DNA from 3 places in the Streptomyces sp. B1866 genome. Region 1 is predicted to be linked to each of the others. Evidence: riboswitches for the same ligand, from Rfam matches in the RefSeq annotation. Region 1 holds a riboswitch; each other region holds the start of a gene.

Region 1 (6,121 bases):
TAGCCGGGCAGCCCGTGGGCGCCGGGCGGCAGGCCGGTGCCCACCGAGGCGAGGGAGGTGGCGGTGGTGGACGGGAAGCCGGCGGCCAGCGGCGCGCCGGCGCCGCCCAGGGACGTGGGCAGCAGGGACGTCAGAAAGGGCGCCTGTTCGGGGTGGGCGCGCAGCAGCTCCCAGCCGAGCCCGTCGACGAGGAAGACGCACACGCGGTCGGCGGGCGCGAGGTCGAGCCCGGAGGCCAGACCGGGCACGCCGAGCCCGGCGGCGACGGCGGGCAGCAGGTCGGCGAGGGTGCGGCTGCCGTAGGGCGGTACGGGAGCGGCGCGCGGGTCGAGCGGGGCGGGCTCGGGCCAGGAGGCGTCCGCGGGGGTCGGGCCGGCGGCGGGGCCCGCCATCAGCGGCCGCTGCCCAGCGGTGCGGCCGGGCCCGCCGTGGCCTCGGACAGGGCCTGCGCGAACAGGAGGGTCTGCCGGACGCTGTCCGGCCCGTCGCCGGCCTCGCTGACGCGCAGGCTCAGGTCGTCGGCGGTGGAGGAGCCGGTGTAGCCGTGGTCGGCCTCGCAGTTGGGGTCGCCGCAGGCGGCGGGCTCCAGGTCGAGGCGGCTGACCGCGCCCCAGCCGATGGTGAGCACGACCTCGCGCGGCAGCGTGCCCGGCGTGTACGACTCGGGGTTGGCGACCACGCGGCTGAGCACGACGGAGGAGATGCGCTCCAGCTTCACCGACTCGGTGGAGGTGGTGGCGTACGGCGAGGGCGAGGTGCCGTCGGCGGCCTGCTCGTCGGTGTGGCTGACGATGAACCGGGTGCCGGTGAGGACCAGGACCGTGACGTGGCGGCGGACCTCGTTGGAGTCGAAGGTGGTCTCCTGGTGGACCAGGTACGACACGACCGGCTCGCCGCCGACCGCGGCCTCCACCGCTTCGGCCACGAGTGCCGGGTAGTAGCCGCTGCGCTCGATCGCCGCGCGCAGCCCCTTGGTGGTCGTACCGGTCTTCGCCATGCGCCCATCCTACGGGTCCGTAGCCCCCCCTGAACCGGCGTACCCGGTGTGTGCTGCCGGGTACCCCGCGTCGCGGGTGCGGCGGTGGGCCGGGGGTGCGGTGCGGGAGGTGTGCGCCCAGGCAGGCGCCACGGGCCGGTGAGGCGGACCGGCGCGCCGGAGAGGCGGATCCGCGGGCCGCCGCCGGGCCGCGCGCCCGCCCTGCGAGCCCGCGCACGTCGGTCCGGATGGCGGACCCCTTGCGTCGGGACGGGGAGGCGCGGGAAAGTCCGTATCGGAACGGTTTCGGGCACGACCGGACCTGTTCGGACACCATCCGGACGGAGTCAGACATCATGCGAAACTGGTCCAGACAAGATTGAATCGCACCTGAAGGGCAAAAACACCATGGTTGAACGCCGTGTCACCATCGGCTGGGCCGAGGGGCTGCACGCCCGCCCCGCGTCGATCTTCGTCCGGGCGGCCACCGCGTCCGGCGTCCCCGTGACGATCTCCAAGAACGGCGGCAGCCCGGTCAACGCGGCGTCCATGCTCGCCGTGCTGGGTCTGGGCGTCCGGGGCGGCGAGGAGGTCGTGATCGCGTCCGAGGCCGACGGCGCCGAGATCGCGCTCGACCGGCTGGCCAAGCTGGTCGCAGAGGGACTGGAGGAGCTTCCGGAGACCGTGTGACCGTCCGACGCCGAGCCGGGCGGCTTTCCCGGGCCCGGCTCCCCCGCGGTGCGGCGCGCGGATTCCATGCCGACGGGGCCGCGGCAACCAATTCAGGATGCCGCGGCCTCCCGGGCCGCCTTTCCGGCGCCTTTACCCGGAAGGCGGCACAAAAGAGGAAAGGGCGCAGAATTCTAAATAGTTGTATACGGGGCCGATGTTAATTCCGAGCGCTCGCCGTGTTTACGGACTGTTTCAAGGTCCTCACATGGCCGGGCCGGCGCAGCCGGTAGTGCGCGAGCGAGCGCTCCGCGTGTGCGGTCGCGAGCGCCCGCGCCCGGTCGGCGTCGCCGCGCGCCACCGCGTCCACCAGCGCACCGTGCTCCTCCCACGACTCCACCGCCCGCGCCGCGGCGGACTCCGCGCGCACGGCGCCGGCCTGCGGAGCCTGCGCCACCAGGCGGGCCGGGTCCTCGTACACCCAGGCGATCTTGCGGCGCAGCTGGACGAGCAGCGCGGCGAGGCTGGGGCTGCCGGACGCCTGGGCCAGCGTCTCGTGGAACCAGTCGCCGAGCGACCGCAGTTCGCCGAGCTGGCCGCGGTGGGCCCGCTCCTGGCCCAGCCTGACCAGGCCGCGCAGCACCTTCAGGTGCGCCTCGGTGCGGCGCTGGGCGGCCCGGGCCGCGCCCAGCGGCTCCAGCAGGGCGCGGATGTCGAGCAGGTCGGCGGCCTCCCGCTCGGACGGCTGCGCCACGCACGCGCCCGCGTGCCGGCGCGTCGTCACGAAGCCCTCGGACTCCAGGGTGCGCAGGGCCTCGCGCACCGGCACCCGGGAGACGCCGTAGCGCCGGGCCAGCAGCTCCTCGGTCAGCCGGCTGCCCGGCGCGAACGCGCCGGACACGATGTCGTCGCGAATGGCCGTGCACACCGCGTGCGCCGAAATCCGCCGGCCGCCCTGCATCGGCGTCGCATCGCTGTTCACTTCCGGTCCCGCATCGTCGAACCTCCGCCTTAATCTCAGCGAAACACAGCCGATTGACGCGTGTCAGCGACTCTATTCTAAGCGGACGGAATTTCCGATGGCCGCAGCAGTTTTATGGAAATTTTTTGGCCAAGGACGCGGGTACGGCGAAGGCCCCGGCCGGTGGGGCCGGGGCCTTCGGCGGCGGGCCCGGGGGCCGGCCGACGGCCGTCAGAGGCTGACGCCGTGGGCGCGCAGGTAGGCGACGGGGTCGATGTCCGAGCCGTAGTCCGGGGTGGTGCGGGCCTCGAAGTGCAGGTGCGGCCCGGTGGTGTGGCCGGTGCGGCCCGACAGGCCGATGTGCAGGCCGGGCGTGACGTGCTGGCCGACGTGCACGGCGATGGACGACAGGTGCCCGTACTGGGTGTACGTCCCGTCGTTCATCCGGATCACGACGCTCTGGCCGTACGCCCCGTCCCAGCCCGCCTCGACCACCGTGCCGGCGCCCACGGCGCGCACCACGGTGCCCGGGGCGGCGTGGAAGTCGACGCCGGTGTGCGCGCCGGAGGACCACAGTCCGCTGACCGCGTGGTACGGGGTGGAGACGTAGGAGCCCTGGATCGGGGCGACGAAGGCGTTCAGCCGCCTGCGCTCGGCCTCCCGGGCCGCGCGCTCCTTGGCCTCGCGCCGCTCATGGGCCTGGCGCGCGGCCTCCCTGCGGGCCTGCTCCTGAGCGGCCTTGGCGGCGGCCCGCTGGGCCTGGACCTGCTGGACGCGGGCCTGCGCGTCGATCTGCTCGGCGAGCCCGTCGGGGACCGTGACGGCCTGGCGCGGCCCGGCATCCGCCGGCCGCGCGGAGTCGCCCGGAGAGGCGAGGGCCGGTGCCGCCACGGCGGCGACGACGCCGGACGCGGCGAGCGTGACCACCCCCGCGACGCCCACCCCGCCGTGCGGCACGGGATGGGACCTGCGATGCTTCCCGGTGACTTCGGTGGACGCCATGTTCTGGCGCACTCCCTTCCTTCCCTGTCGCCTACCGGGTTAGCTGTCGGGTTCGGAGCGGAAGGTCTCCTACGGGCCCCTCCTGGCGAAGGCGCCCGATTCACCCCGGGGGACTCGGGTCCCCGGCTCCCCTGGCTCGCGCCGTACGGGGACTCGGCGATGGCTGCCCGGGACCGCGGGTGCGGCTCACGTCTGACGGACAGCCGGAGCGACGCTAAGCGGGAGATCTTCCGAACGCCAATCAGATCCCGTCTTTTGTTGGGTTCACCACACACCAGACGCGGACCTCCCGCCCCAAAACGGACGAACGAAAGGGCCTCGACCCGGCGTCACCGGACCAAGGCCCTTCGCATGACCGCTTGATCACGGTCCGTCCGTTTTCTTCGTGGGTGCCGCGCGGACTCCCCGGGACGTGCCCGACCGGAGCCGTACGCGCCCGGCGGGGCTCCGGCGGCGCGGCGGTCGGCGGCCCCGGGCAGACCCCGGGGCACGGGCGCCGGCGGGGTCACCCGGTCTCGACGGTCACCTCGCCGATGCCCAGCGCCCGGACCGGCTCCGCGATCGCCGAGGCGTCGCCGACGAGCACGGTCACGAGCCGGTCGGTCGGGAAGGCGTTCACCACCGCCGCGGTGGCCTCGACCGTCCCGGTCTCCGCCAGCCGCGCGTACAGCCGCGCCTGGAAGTCGTCCGGCAGGTACTGCTCGACCTGGTCGGCGAGCGTGCCCGCGACGGCCGCCGCGGTCTCGAACCGCAGCGGGGCGACGCCCACCAGGTTCTGCACGGCCACGTCCCGCTCGGCGTCGGTCAGCCCGCCCTCCTTCAGCGTGCGCAGCACCGTCCACAGGTCCGCGAGCGCCGGTCCGGTCACGTCGGTGGCCACCGAGCCGCTGATGGCGAGCATGGCGGCGCCCGAGCCGTCCGGCTCCGAGCGCAGCACCCGGCCGAAGGCGCGCACCCCGTAGGTGTACCCCTTCTCCTCGCGCAGCACGCGGTCGAGCCGGGAGGTGAGGGTGCCGCCCAGGCAGTAGGTGCCGAGCACCTGGGCGGGCCACACCCGGTCGTGCCGGTCGGCGCCGATCCGGCCGATGAGCACCTGCGTCTGCACCGCGCCCGGCCGGTCGACGACCACCACCCGGCCGGTGTCGTCCGCCGTGATCGGGGCGCGCGGCGGCGGCGGAGCCGTACCGCCCTGCCAGGCGCCGAGGGTGTCGGCCAGGATCTGGTCGAGGTCGGTCCCGGCGAGGTCGCCGACGATCACCGCGGTGGCGGTCGCGGGCCGCACATGGGCCTCGTAGAACGCCCGTACGGCGCCGGCGTCGAGGCCCTGGACGGTCTCCTGCGTGCCCTGCCGGGGCCGCGACAGCCGGGACTGCGCGGGGAACAGCGCCCTGGACAGGGCCATCGAGGCGCGCCGGGCCGGGTTGGCCAGCTCGTGCGGGATCTCGTCCAGGCGGTTGCCGACCAGCCGCTCCACCTCGCTGTCGGCGAACGCGGGGGCGCGCAGCGCGTCGGCGAGCAGGGCGAGCCCCTTGGCCAGCCGGGAGACCGGGACCTCCAGGGAGATCCGGACGCCGGGGTGGTCGGCGTGCGCGTCCCAGGTGGCGCCGCAGCGCTCCAGCTCGGCGGCGAACTCCTCGGCGTCGTGCTTGTCGGTGCCCTCGGACAGCGCGCGCGCCATGATCGTGGCGACGCCGTCGAGCCCGGCCGCCTCGGCGTCCAGCGGGGCGTCCAGGTTGACCTCGACCGCGACGACGCGCTGGCCGGGCCGGTGGCAGTGCAGCACGGTCAGGCCGTTGGGCAGCCGGCCGCGCCCGGGCGCGGGGAAGGCCCACGGCTTGGCGGGCCCGGCCTCCGGGCGCGGGTGGAAGGTCATCGTGGTGGTGTCGGCGTGGCTCACTGGGCCGGCTCCCCTTCTTCGTCGGCGGCGGCGGAGGCGTCTGCGGGAGGGCCGTCCGGGGTGTCGGGCGCGGTGTCGGCCGCGGGGACGGGCTCGTAGACGAGCACGGCGCGGTTGTCCGGGCGCAGCCGCGCCGCGGCCACGGCCCGCACCTCCTCGGCGGTCACGTCCAGGGCGCGCCGCACGGCGGTCAGCGCCAGCCGCGGGTCGCCGAAGAGCACCGCGAAGCGGCACAGCTCGTCCGCGCGCCCGCCGACGGTGGCGAGCCGGTCCAGCCACTCGCGCTCCAGCTGCGCCTGGGCGCGCTCCATCTCCTCGGCGGTCGGGCCCTCCTCGGCGAAGCGGGCCAGCTCCTCGTCCACGGCGGCCTCGATGGCGGAGACCTCCACGCCGCCGGACGCCTTGACGTCCAGCCAGCCGAGCGAGGGCGCGCCGGTCAGCCGCAGCAGGCCGAAGCCCGCGGCCACGGCCGTACGGTCCCGGCGCACCAGGCGGTTGTGCAGCCGGGAGGACTCCCCGCCGCCCAGGACGGTCAGCGCCAGGTCGGCGGCGTCGGACTCGCGCGTGCCGTCGTGCGGCAGCCGGTAGGCGGCCATCAGGGCGCGGGAGGGCACGT
Region 2 (6,121 bases), on a different contig from region 1:
TGCCCGGCCAGCACGGCGCCGATCGCGTCCAGGCGCGGGCTGTCGGTGTCGTACAGCACCACCTCGGTGACCCGCCCGCTACCGGCTGGCCCGCCGGCCGGCCCGGGGTCCAGTCCCTCGTCCAGCAGGGCCCGGTACACCAGCGGCACCCGGAACCCCCCGCCGCCCAGCACGGTCAGCCTCATGTGTCACAACCTCCCCGTCGGCTGCCTGGCACGCTACCCGTCCGGCGTGCGGGTGGCCTCGCGGCCCAGCCCGGCCACGGCCCGGGCGAAGACGGCGGCGTCCCGGACGGCGGCGCCGCCGGGGTCGTTGTTGAAGTACGCGTACACGTCCGCGCCCGCCGGCCAGGTGTCGCCCACCCGCCGCGCCCAGGTGGCCAGCGCCTGGCGGCCGTAGCGGGGCGGGGGGCTGGCCCGGCCGCCGTGGAAGCGCAGGTAGCCCCACCCGGCGGTGCGCCACAGCGGTCCGGCCGGCCGGGACCCCGCGTCCGCCCAGCACAGGGCCGCGCCCCGCCGCCGCAGGACCTCGCGCACCTCGTCGGTCCACCAGGACGGGTGGCGCGGCTCGACGGCCACGCGCGTGCCGGACGGGAAGCAGCCCAGGCAGGCGTCCAGCAGGGCGGGGTCCGCGGGCAGCGTCGGCGGCAGCTGGAGCAGGACGGGGCCGAGCCGGTCGCCGAGCGCACCGGCGTGGTCCATCAGGCGCCGTACGGGCTCCTCGGGGTCGCGCAGCCGTTTGATGTGGGTGAGGTAGCGGCTGGCCTTGAGGGCCATCACGAAGCCCGGGGGCGTGCGGTCCCGCCAGGCGGCGAACTGCTCGGGCGCGGGCAGCCGGTAGAAGGCGTTGTTGCTCTCGACGGTGGCGAAGCGGCGCGTGTACTCCTCCAGCCACCGCCGCTGCGGGCAGCCGGCCGGGTAGAGGACGTCGCGCCAGTCCCTGTACTGCCACCCGGAGGTTCCGACGAGGACGGTCATGCCGTCGATCCCTGCCCGCCGGGCGCCCGGACGGCACCCGGCCGCGCCCGCGGCCACTCCCGTGGACGCGGCCGACTGGCCGCCGCCGGTTTGCGCGCGGCCCGGGCCTGGGCTTGATTCGGCAGTGACCCGCCGGGCGGCCGCGGCGGGCCGGCGGCGCGGCGTCCCGCGCCGTTCCCCGTCCCCGAGGGGTGGCACGCGATGTTCTTCACCGACCGTACCGACGCCGGGCGGCGCCTGGCCGGGCGCCTGGCGCACCTGCGCGAGGAGCGGCCGGTGGTGCTGGGCCTGCCGCGCGGCGGGGTGCCGGTGGCCTTCGAGGTGGCGCGGGCCCTGCGCGCGCCGCTGGACGTCATCGTCGTCCGCAAGCTCGGCGTCCCCTACCACCGGGAGCTGGCGTTCGGGGCGGTGGGGGAGGGCGGCGTGCGGGTCGTGCACGACGAGATCGTCCGGCTCAGCGCCGCCGACCCGGAGGACCTGGCGCGGGTGGAGCGGGAGGAGCGCGAGGAGCTGGACCGGCAGGTGCGGCGGCTGCGCGGCGACCGGCCGCGGGCCGGCATCGCGGACCGGACCGCGGTCCTGGTGGACGACGGGATGGCCACCGGCGCGACGGCCCGGGCCGCCTGCCGGGTCGCGCGCGCCCAGGGCGCCGCCCGGGTGGTGGTGGCCGTGCCGGTGGCCGCCCCGGAGGCCGCTGCGGCGCTGCGCACCGGCCCGGACCCGGCGGACGAGGTGGTGTGCCTGGACGCGCCCGCCGACTTCCTGGCGGTCGGCGCCTGGTACGGGGACTTCTCCCAGACCAGCGACTCCGAGGTCGTGGACCTGCTGTCCCGGTCGACCGAATCACCCGAATAGGCGCATTCTGGTAGGAGGACGCAGGAGGTGGTCGCGATGGAGACGATCGTGGGATGCGACATCGAGATGGAGTTCCGGGAGCTCGGCCCCCTGACCGAGGCCGTCGTACGGCTGCGGATGCACGACGGCACCGAGATGCTCGCCCAGGGCCGGGCCAACCGGAATCCGGCGGACCCCGCGCAGCCGCGGGTGGGTGAGGAGATCGCGGCGGCGCGGGCGCTGAGCAATCTCGCGCACCGGCTGATCTCGAAGGCGGGCGGCGACATCGAGGAGGTCACCCACGCCAGGGCCCACCTGGTGATGTGACCCCGGCCTGCGGCCTGTGCGGTGGCCGGGCGCGCACACGCGGCCGGCCGGGGGCGCCGCGCGGCGCCCCCGGCCGGATCGCCGGAGCGGAAGACGACGGGTTGCCGTCAGATGGCGACGCCCTTGGCCCGCAGGTAGGCCAGGGGGTCGATGTCGGTGCCGTAGCCCGGGCCGGTGCGCACCTCGAAGTGCAGGTGCGGGCCGGTGACGTTGCCGGTGGCGCCGGACAGGCCGATCTGCTGGCCCGCCGAGACGGTCTGGCCGACCGAGACCGACACCTGGGACAGGTGCGCGTACTGGCTGTACTTGCCGTCGGCGTGCTTGAGCACGACCTGGTTGCCGTACGCGCCGCCCGGGCCGGCCGCGACCACGGTGGCGTCGCCCACGGCCCGCACCTGGGTGCCGGTCGCGACGGGGAAGTCCACGCCGGTGTGGTAGCCGCTGGACCAGTTGCTGCCGGCCACGTGGTAAGCGGTGCCGAGCGCGGCGTTCGCGACCGGGGCCACGAAGCCGGACGCGCTCTTGACGGTGGCGGCCTTCGGCGAGGCGGCCCCGGTGGACGCGCTCTGCTGCGCCGCGGCGGCGGCGGGCTTGGCGTGTGCACCGTGGCCCACGCGCAGCTTCTGACCCGGGAAGATCAGGTTCGGGTCGTCGCCGATGACCTGGCGGTTGGCGTCGTACAGCCGGTGCCAGCCGCCCTTGACGCCGTGCGCGTCGGCGATCTTGGACAGGGTGTCGCCGCTGACCACGGTGTGCGAAGCGCCGGTCCTCGGCGCGGGCGCGGGCGCGGTCTTCTTCGGCGCCTTGGGCGCGGCCTTGGGCGCGCTGGTGGCGGGGGCGCTCTTGGCCTCGGCCGGGGCGGCCTTGGTGGTGGCGCCGTCGGGGTTGATGGCGGGGGCCGGGCCGCCCGCCGTCAGGCCCGCCTTCACCGAGCACACCGGCCAGGCGCCGGGGCCCTGGACCGCGAGCACCTTCTCGGCGATGGCGATCTGCTGGTCCTTGGTGGCCAGGTCGGCGCGCGGCGCGTACTTCGTGCCGCCGAACTCCGACCAGGTGCTCTGGGTGAACTGCAGGCCGCCGTAGAAGCCGTTGCCGGTGTTGATGTGCCAGTTGCCGGTGCTCTCGCACTGCGCGACCTTGTCCCAGGTCGAGACCGAGGCCGCGTGCGCCTGGCCGACTCCGATCAGGGGCAGGGCGACACCGGCGCCGCCTGCGGTCAGCGCCAGCGTGGCGCGCGAGAAACGACGGGTCTTGGGCCGGCGATGACGTCCGCGTGCAGACATAGAAGGTCTTCCTCTCCTACGCCTGCGAGGTGAGCTGTCGGGTTCGGGCAGGAAAGTTGCCCGGCCGCGCGGTGCCCGGTGCCCGTGGGCACCGCGACGCGGCTTCACCCCAAGCCGCACCGCGCCTTGCGCGCGATGCGGCACTTACCTGGGTCCCCCGCTCCTGCCGTGGTGGATGGGTCGTGTTTCCTCCCAGCCGGCGGCAGGACTCGGCGTTCCGGCTCAGGAGGCCCCGCACGGAATGCGGCGGGAGTCGCAAATTAAACACACGGGTTTGAGCGCGACAAGGCAGTGGAATATCGATCAAGGAGATAACGGGAGTGAATTGCCCGCATCATCACGCTGTGCTGTGAATCCTCTCCGGAGCGCAATCCCGGATTGTCTTCCGGGGGGCGTCAACGGCGGCCGGGAGAAAGGGAGTCGCGCGGAGCTGTCTCCGGGTGCTCACGGAAAGTCCGCAAACCGGCCGCGTTATCTGTGATGTGTGTCACCGAATTCAAAATGCCCGTTTTGTGGAGTCGGTGGAGCGTGACCCAGCTCACTGGATTGCGCCGGGAATATCCGCAATCGACCTGAATGACCGGTCCGGCATGGGGTCACCGGTTCCCGGGGAGGGCCGGAAGGAAGGGCCGGAAGGGCGGGGCGGGGGGACGTCCGGGACGGCATGTCCGGGACCGAGCCGGGCACTCGGCGACGAGGGCCGGAACACCGGCCGACGCCGATCCAGGGAGGTTGTCCATGGCGCAGCACACCCGTACGACAACGACCAGGCGGCGGTCACTCGCCGCGTCCGCCCTGCTCGTCGCGGCCGTCGCGGCGGCCGCGGCGTGCGGCACCGACTCCGGGGACGGCGCTCGCGGAGCTGTGGAGACCCCGGGCCTGTCCAGCGGGCTCGCCTCGCACACCGGGCCGGAGGGCACCGGGGAGGGCTCGTCCGCGGCCTCCCGGAGCACGCCGGGCGCGTCCGCGCCCGGCTCCGTCGCGCCGTCGTCCGCTCCCGGTGCCTCCACTGCCCCCGGTGCCTCGTCCGCGCCCTCCGCCCGGCGGATCTGCGCCGCCGGCGATCTGAAACTGTCCTTCGGCCGGGTGGACATCGGCGCCGGGAACATTTACGCGCCGCTGGTGTTCACCAACACCGGAAAGTCCTCCTGCACGCTCACCGGATTCCCCGGCGTTTCCGTGCTGGACTCCTCGGGCAAGGCCATCGGCGCGCCCGCGACCCGCAGCGGCGCCGCGCACGGCACGCTCACCCTGAAATCCGGGGGCAGCGTGCATGCGAGCGTCCACACCGTCAACGAGGGCGTGTCCGGCAAACCGTGCCGGCCGGCCGCCTCGACGATCCGCGCCTATCCGCCGGATTCCAGGCAGGCGTTGACGGCGCCGGTGCGCTCTTTCCGGGTGTGCGGCGGCGTGTTCGACGTGAGCGCGGTCGAACCGGGAACACGCCCCTGACCCCGCTTCCCGGCGAACCCCGGCGGCGTTCCGCCGGGTTGGCGGCGGGCCGCCGCTGCGCCGCGTGCCCCGCGCCGTCGCCCGCGCCGGGCCGCCGCCCGCGCACCACGCGCGGGCGGCTTGCGCAGGGAGAGCGTGAACCCCCTGTGGCGGGCGGGAAGTTGACGGTCCGACAGGTCGTGACGGCCGTGTCCGGAAGGGAGCCTTCCGGCCGTGCCCCCTCTTTCCCAACCATTCTTGAATGAGCCACCATGGACCGGGGCGCCTCGTCAGAGCCGACACGCGGCGTCCGGAGGGGGGACGATCGTCATGGAGCGAGCCGCCACCGAGGTCGAGACGGAGCTTCTGGACCTGTCCGCGGTGTCACTCGACGCGCTCGACGGCCACCCGGGGCTGGCCGTGGCCGTCGACCGCCTCCTCGGCATCGCGCAGTCTCCGCCGCTGTCGATCAACGCCGTCGAGGAGGAGGATTGTTGACCGAGCCGGGCGGCCGCGCCGCGGCCTCCGTGCCCCAGGGCCGTACGCAGGCGCCGCCCCCGCCGACCGTCCCCGCCCCGCGGCGGCCCGGCGCGGGTCACCTCCACCGGCTGTCCGCGGCGAGCTTCGCCGACCTCGCGAGCGGATCCGGCGACGCGCGGGCTGTGGCCGAGCTGAGCGCGGGCCAGCGCAGCCGGGCCGTGCTGCTGCTGCGCGGGCTGGTCGACCTGGCCGCTGCCGACCCGCGCGCTGCCGGCCCGCTGCCGCCCGCCGACGAGGCGTGGCGGCTGCTCGCCCGCGCCGAGCGGCGCTCGGCACCCAGCGCGACGGCCCTGCTGGTGCACCCGCAGGTCGGCACCTGGCTCGTCCGGTGCCTGCGCCGGCTGCGCGGCCAGGAGACCGGCGACCTGCCGCTGTGGCGCGAGGTCGGCCACGTGCACGCCACCGCCGCGTCGGCCGCCGTCCTCGCGGGCATCGACTTCCACGCCCGGGTCCCGGTGCGCGACGGGGGCGTGATGCTGCCCGCGCTCGGCTTCGCCGACCTGCGCGCCCACGGCGCCGAGACCGCCCAGGTCTTCCGGGAGCGCGGCGGCGCGGCGACCGTGGTGGCCGGGGCGCGCACGGTGCGGCTGCCGCCCGACCCGGCCCGCGACGCCGCGGGCTGGCTCGCCCTGCGGCGGCTGCGCGCGCAGGCCGGCGGGTACGCGTGCGAGCCGTACCTGGACGACCTGGACCCCTACCGCGACTTCCTGCGCCCGCGCGGGCCGCAGC
Region 3 (6,121 bases), on a different contig from region 1:
AAGTCCATGGGCTGCGCCGTCACCTCGAACGACTTCCTGAATTTCCCGTCCGTGATCGCCCGGGCGGCCGTGGTCAACCACGACCAGGCGCTCACCCCCGAAGACGTGGAGGCCATCACCGGGCCGGCCGCCGACGACCGCGACTTCATCCAGTCCACGTTCGACGGCCTGTACTTCACCGGCGAGGACCGCGCCTTCCTGGACGCCGCCTGGTCGCACATCGACCGCATGCGCGGCGCCAAGCGGGACCTGGCCATCGCCGCCCTCGTGCTGTCGGCCGCGCGCAAGCAGCCGCGCGGCGTCTTCACCGTCACCGGCCTGCGCTACGACGACGGCCGCCCCGACCTGCGGCTGCCGCTGCGCGACCACTTCCGGCGGCGCGCCGCCGAATACAGCCGCGCGGTCTTCGACAGCGGGCAGCCGTGCGCCGCGCTGACCGGCGAGGTCTTCGACATCCCGTCCGGCGGACACGACGTGGTGTACCTCGACCCGCCGTACGCGCCGCCCCGCGACGACAACTGCTACGTCAAGCGCTACCACTTCCTGGAAGGGCTTTCCGTCTACTGGCGGGGCCAGGAGATCATGGAGAACACGAAAACCAAGAAGCTGGCGAAGAAGCCCACTCCCTTCTCCTCAAAAAAGACCGTCGTGGACGCTCTCGCGCGTACCTTCGACACATTCTCCGAGTCGGTCATCGTCCTCTCCTATTCCTCCAACGCGGTTCCCGACGCGGACACGGTGAAAGGTCTGCTGTCCGAGGTGAAGGAGGACGTGCGCATGATTTCGGTGGATCATACGTATTCTTTCGGCACGCACCCGGCCGCGGCGCGCCGGGCGGCGCGCGAGTTCATCTTCGTCGGCCGGTAGCGCCCGCGGGCCGTTCGCTCGGGCCGCTGGTCGCGTCGTCCGTCGGGTCGTCGGCCGGGTCGTCGGCCGGGTCGTCGGTCGGACACTGCCGGGGCTGCCGTCTGCGCCGCCGCGGGCGGTCACCGGGACGGCGCAGTCCGGCCAGCCGCGCGGGCCGCCGCGGCCGGATACTGGCGGTCGGGCGGCCGTACGCCCGGTCCCCGCCCGGCAGCCGGACCCGCCCGGGAGGGGTCCCGGCGGCCTCCGACGACCCTGTAACCCCGACAGCCCCTGTGACCCCGAGGGCCGCCCCGATGCCCCGAGGCCCCGATGCCCCCGCAACCGGGCTGATGCCCGCAGGCCCCGGCAGGCCCGGACACCGGACGACCGGACGACGACCCGAACAGCCCGAACAGCCCGAACAGCCCGAACAGCCCGAAGGCCCGGAGCCGCCGGCCGGTGGCCCGACAGCCCGTAGCCCGCCCCCAGAGCCCCCGCGCCCAGCCCGCAGGTGCCACGTCCCAAGGATCCCCAGGAGGCGTCCCATGCCGCTGAAGCACCGCCAGGACCTCGGACTGCTCGCCCTGCGCGCGAGCACCGGAGGGGTCCTCTTCGCCCACGGCGCCCAGAAGCTCTTCGGCTGGTTCGGCGGCCACGGCCTGGCGGCCACCGGTCAGGCCATGGAGCAGATGGGTTTCGTGCCGGGCCGGACGAGCGCGCTCGCGGCGGGGCTCGGCGAGGCGGGCGGCGGCGCGCTGCTCGCGGCCGGGCTCGCGACGCCCGCCGCCGGGGCCGCCGCCGCGGGCGCGATGGCCGCGGCGGTGGCCGTGCAGGCCCCGGCCGGGTTCTTCAACATGGAGGGCGGCTTCGAGTTCCCGGCGTTCCTCGGCGCGGTCGCGGCCGGGCTGGGCCTGGCCGGTCCCGGCCGCCTCTCCCTCGACCACCTCACCGGGCACCGGCTCGACCGGCCCTGGGTGGTGGCCCTCGGGTTCGCGGCGAGCACCGCGGCGTGCGCCGTCGTCCTGCGCTGCCGGGCCGCGACGCTACGGGCCGGGTCGTCGGAAGAGGGCGAAAGGCCGGACGGAGGCGGCCCGGCCGGGGACGGGAGCGGCGACGGCTGAGGCGTCCGGTCAGGCCGGTGAGTGATACATCCGCGCCTTCCGGCGCAGGAGTGAGATAACGACGGAACAGACCGGCGATCGCTTATCCGAAATCCCCACGCCGACCGTGTTCGCGCCGCTACGGTAAGTGCGCGGAGGTCGTCAGGGAAAGCGCGGCGAGTCGATGGCCGGGAGGAGAGAGGCATGGAGCGCTTACGGGCGGGCGGCACGCCGGCCGAGTACGTGGACGGGCTGCTGGCCCGCGCGCAGAACGGGTTCGAGATCGACGAGGCGGTGCGCACACGGCTGCACCGCGCCCTGATGTACCAGTCCGACCTGCGCTCCTGCCGACAGGACAACGAACCGCCCGGCCCGGCGGGCTACAGCACCTACCGGCACGTCTTCCTCCTGCCGGACGGCAGCAGCCGCACGCTGTGGGAGCTGGAGCACGTCCCGGCGCCCGGGGCCCGCCCCCTGTACGAGCTGTACACCGACGAGGAGGCCCTGGTCGTCGCCGAGTGCCGCGCGCAGGAGCGGATCGACGGCGGACGGCCGGAGGACGGGGCGGAGCGGGCGCGTCCGGCGGGTCGGCCGGGAGGCCTGGCCGGGGAGGCGGAGCGGTGGGACATCGGCGCGCTGCTGCTGCCGGAGCAGTTCCCGCCCACCTTCGCGCCCTCGGCGTCCCCGCGCGCCCTCAGGCGCGCGTACATGTACGTGGCCGACGACTCGGCCGACCACGCCCGCCGGGTGCTGCGCCGCGCCGAGAACCCCGACCGCCCGGGCGAGGACACCGAGCGGCTGCTCGCGACGGCCTTCGCGCACGACATCGTGCTGGCGACGAAGCCGCGCCGCCGCTCGGAGCACTCGGACGCGACCTGGTGCCGCTTCTACGAGCACGCGTTCCTCCTCGCCGGAGGGGACGAGATCGTGCTGTGGGAGCTGGAGCACAACCTGACCAGCGACGGGCGGCTGGTGTGCGAGGTCTACCTGGACGAGGCGGCGGCGGAGCTGGCGGCGGACCGGCACGCCCGCGCGCTGGGCGTCGACCTGTGACCGCGGCCTGAGCGAGCCTCGAACACCCCTTGAGCGTGGCCGGACCCCACCCCGGGCACAGTCGGCCGAACGGGCGCTCGGACTGACCGGGTGTGACCGCCGCCGAGCGTCCGGCCCGGCGGCCCGGGAGGCGGCCGCGCGGTCTGGGCGGGATTCCGCGCGCGGGCCCGCCTGTAGGCTGCCCGCCCACCCGCGCGTCCGTACGCGGCGCACCCGTACAGCGCAGGCGGCACGGCGCATACGGCACGTACGGCCGCGCCGCCGGCCGCCGGGCCGCCCCGGACCACGAGCGCCCGCCCCTCACCCGCCGCCCGTATCCGCTCGCGTGGGACACGGAGCGTATGCGGTCAAGGTCCCGCAGGATAACGATTGGCGCACGATCGAGCGTGACGTGTTTTGGTGCGGATTTTGGCCGTCGTGGATTCGTCCCCTTTGGTGCCACTGTGGCCGGTAAATTCTCTGGTGAAGTCGAGGGGATTCTGGGGAAGAGCTTGGAATCCCGACGGGCTGTCTATTAACGTTCGATAACGCAGCGCGGTCGTCACTGTCGCCACCAGGCGGCACCGTGCGCCGTCGCCGAATCCCGGCCGAGCCGCGGCACCACAAGCCGCCGCGGCGCGGCAGCACCAAGGGAACCGGGGAACCACACACCCTGGGGTGAATCGGGCCAGCGTGGCCCGTAGGAGACCTTCCACCTCCGAACCCGTCAGCTAACCCGGTAGGCGAGAGGGAAGGAAAGGAGTGCGCCCCCGTGGCGTCCAACAGGTCTGCCCTCGACGAGGGTCCGTCTGCCGCACCGGCGCCGTTCCCGGCCCCGGCCCCCGCGTCCCCTGCCGCGCCTTCGCTTCCCGCGACGCCCACGTCCGCGCCGTACGGGCCGTATGACGCGCTCGGCGCGGCCTCCAACCCCCCGACCGGCGACGGCGCTCCCGGCGGCTACGGCCCGTACGGCGATCACGGCGCGTACGCCGGGCCCGAAGGGCTGCCGCCCGGCACCGACGGGCAGGAGTGGAACCCCACCGAGGAGTCGCTGGCCCCGGTGCGCGGCAGGCACCGCGTGGCGCGGCAGCGCGGCGGCACGATGGCGCGCAGCAGCGCCGTGCTCGGCGTCGGCGTGATGGCGGCGGTCGGCGCGGGCGGCATGGCGTCCGCCAAGGACCGGCCCGCGCCCCCGATCACCGTGCCCGACCTCGGCCACGTCGCCGACCAGGTCCAGCGGGCGATGCCCGACACCACCAAGGACCTGCCGGCCCTCGGCACGATCGGCTTCCCCGACGCGGCGGCCGGACAGCGGACGACCGCCGCCCACCCCGACCTGACGGCCCACGGCCCGGCGACCGCCGCCCAGGCGGCGACCGGCGTCGCCGACGCGGGCGAGGCGCTGCGCGCCCGCATCCTGCGCCAGGCCGAGGCGCAGCGGCTCGCCGCCGAGGAGGCGGAGCGGGAGGCCGCCGCCAAGGCCGCGGCCGAGCAGGCCGCGAAGGAGGCCGCCAAGCGGCGCGCGGAGGACGAGGCCCGGCAGAAGGCCGCCGAGCAGGAGGCCGCCCGGAAGGCGGCGGAGGCGGCCCGGCAGGCCGAGGAGGCGGCGCGGCGGCAGGCCGAGGCCGACCGCGCGGTCACGCTCGCCGGCTCGTACGCCCTGCCGGTGTCCTCGTACACGCTCACGGCCGGTTTCGGCCAGGCGGGCGACATGTGGTCGGCCAACCACACGGGCCAGGACTTCGCGGCGCCGACCGGCACGCCGGTCAAGGCGGTGCACGGCGGCACCATCACGGAGGCCGGGTGGGCCGGTTCGTACGGCTACCGTGTCGTGCTGACGCTGCCCGACGGCACCGAGCTGTGGTACTGCCACCTGTCGTCCATGGTCAGGACGGCGGGCACGGTGACGACGGGCGACGTGCTCGGCCGCGTCGGCGCCACCGGCAACGTGACCGGCCCGCACCTGCACCTGGAGGTCAGGCCGGGCGGCGGCGAGCCGGTCGACCCGCTGGCCTGGCTGCGCCAGCACGGCCTCACCCCCTGAGGCCCCTGATACCCCGGCGGCCCTGGCGATCTCTCCCCCCTTGACGCCAGGGCCGCCGGTCTCGTACGCGGCCCTTCCGGACCTGGATAATCGGTGAGATACCGCGCGGAATATCGTTCCCCGCCCGGGTGTTGAACCCACGCATGACCGATAATGCGCTTGACAACCCGACCGCGAACGACACCAAGACGGGCGCGGCGCCGCGGCCCGGCACCGGTCGCAAGCGGATCGGCGGCCTCTCCGTCTTCCCGCTCTCGCTCGGCGGCAACGTCTTCGGCTGGACGGCCGACGAGGCCGGGTCCTTCGCCGTGCTCGACGCCTACGCCGAGGCGGGCGGCGACTTCGTGGACACCGCCGACATCTACTCGGCCTGGGCGCCGGGCAACGCGGGCGGCGAGTCCGAGACGATCATCGGCGACTGGTTCGCCTCCCGCGGCAACCGCTCCGAGGTGGTACTGGCCACCAAGGTCGGCGCGGGCTACCCGGAGCGCCGCGGCCTGGCCCCCGCCGTGATCAGGTCGGGCGTCGAGGAGTCGCTGAAACGTCTGCGCACCGACTACATCGACCTCTACTACACCCATTTCGACGACCCGTCCGTGCCGGTCGAGGACATCATCGCCACCCTCGACGCGCTCGTCCGGGAGGGCAAGGTCCGCGAGATCGGCGCCTCGAACATCTCCCCCGAGCGCCTGGAAGCGTCCCTCGCCTTCTCGGAGCGCGAGAACCTGGCCCGGTACGCAGCCCTCCAGCCGCACTACAACCTGGTCTCCCGCGACACCTACGAGGGCCCGCTGGCCGACACCGCCGCCCGCCACGGACTGGCCACCCTCCCGTACTTCGCCCTGGCGTCCGGCTTCCTCAGCGGCAAGTACCGGCCGGGCGCCACCGTGGACAGCGCCCGCTCGGAGAGCGCCGCCCAGCACCTGTCCACCGAACGCGGCCGCAAGGTCCTGGCCGCCCTCGACGAGGTCGCCTCCGCTCGCGGCGCCGCCCATGCCACCGTGGCCCTCGCCTGGCTGGCCGCCCAGCCCACGGTCGCGGCCCCGATCGCCAGCGCCCGCACGGTGGACCAGCTCCCGGCGCTGCTTGCGGTGGCGGA

What was found. A riboswitch is a leader RNA that binds a small molecule or an ion and turns the genes downstream of it on or off. The one in region 1 is predicted to bind cyclic di-AMP.
Positions count from the first base shown of each region.
Region 2: another riboswitch for cyclic di-AMP. It lies ahead of RKE29_RS22525 (transglycosylase family protein); the one in region 1 lies ahead of RKE29_RS13670 (M23 family metallopeptidase).
Region 3: another riboswitch for cyclic di-AMP. It lies ahead of RKE29_RS02655 (M23 family metallopeptidase); the one in region 1 lies ahead of RKE29_RS13670 (M23 family metallopeptidase).

Region 1 covers NZ_JAVSCF010000082.1:7,704-13,824, reverse strand. The annotation lists gene RKE29_RS13690 (alkaline phosphatase family protein) at 1-392, opposite strand, end outside; gene RKE29_RS13685 (DUF5998 family protein) at 392-997, opposite strand; gene RKE29_RS13680 (HPr family phosphocarrier protein) at 1,385-1,666, shown strand; gene RKE29_RS13675 (GntR family transcriptional regulator) at 1,866-2,606, opposite strand; gene RKE29_RS13670 (M23 family metallopeptidase) at 2,838-3,608, opposite strand; cyclic di-AMP (ydaO/yuaA leader) riboswitch at 3,622-3,777, opposite strand; gene RKE29_RS13665 (pitrilysin family protein) at 4,114-5,481, opposite strand; gene RKE29_RS13660 (pitrilysin family protein) at 5,502-6,121, opposite strand, start outside.
Region 2 covers NZ_JAVSCF010000204.1:791-6,911, reverse strand. The annotation lists gene RKE29_RS22545 (6-phospho-beta-glucosidase) at 1-185, opposite strand, end outside; gene RKE29_RS22540 (DUF72 domain-containing protein) at 219-977, opposite strand; partial or broken gene RKE29_RS22535 (phosphoribosyltransferase) at 1,179-1,814, shown strand; gene RKE29_RS22530 (DUF1876 domain-containing protein) at 1,869-2,138, shown strand; gene RKE29_RS22525 (transglycosylase family protein) at 2,246-3,421, opposite strand; cyclic di-AMP (ydaO/yuaA leader) riboswitch at 3,428-3,614, opposite strand; gene RKE29_RS22520 (DUF4232 domain-containing protein) at 4,160-4,873, shown strand; gene RKE29_RS22515 (hypothetical protein) at 5,183-5,350, shown strand; partial or broken gene RKE29_RS22510 (HEXXH motif domain-containing protein) at 5,347-6,121, shown strand, end outside.
Region 3 covers NZ_JAVSCF010000008.1:13,499-19,619, reverse strand. The annotation lists gene RKE29_RS02670 (DNA adenine methylase) at 1-867, shown strand, start outside; gene RKE29_RS02665 (DoxX family membrane protein) at 1,392-1,967, shown strand; gene RKE29_RS02660 (DUF6227 family protein) at 2,151-2,999, shown strand; cyclic di-AMP (ydaO/yuaA leader) riboswitch at 3,598-3,739, shown strand; gene RKE29_RS02655 (M23 family metallopeptidase) at 3,982-5,022, shown strand; gene RKE29_RS02650 (aldo/keto reductase) at 5,166-6,121, shown strand, end outside.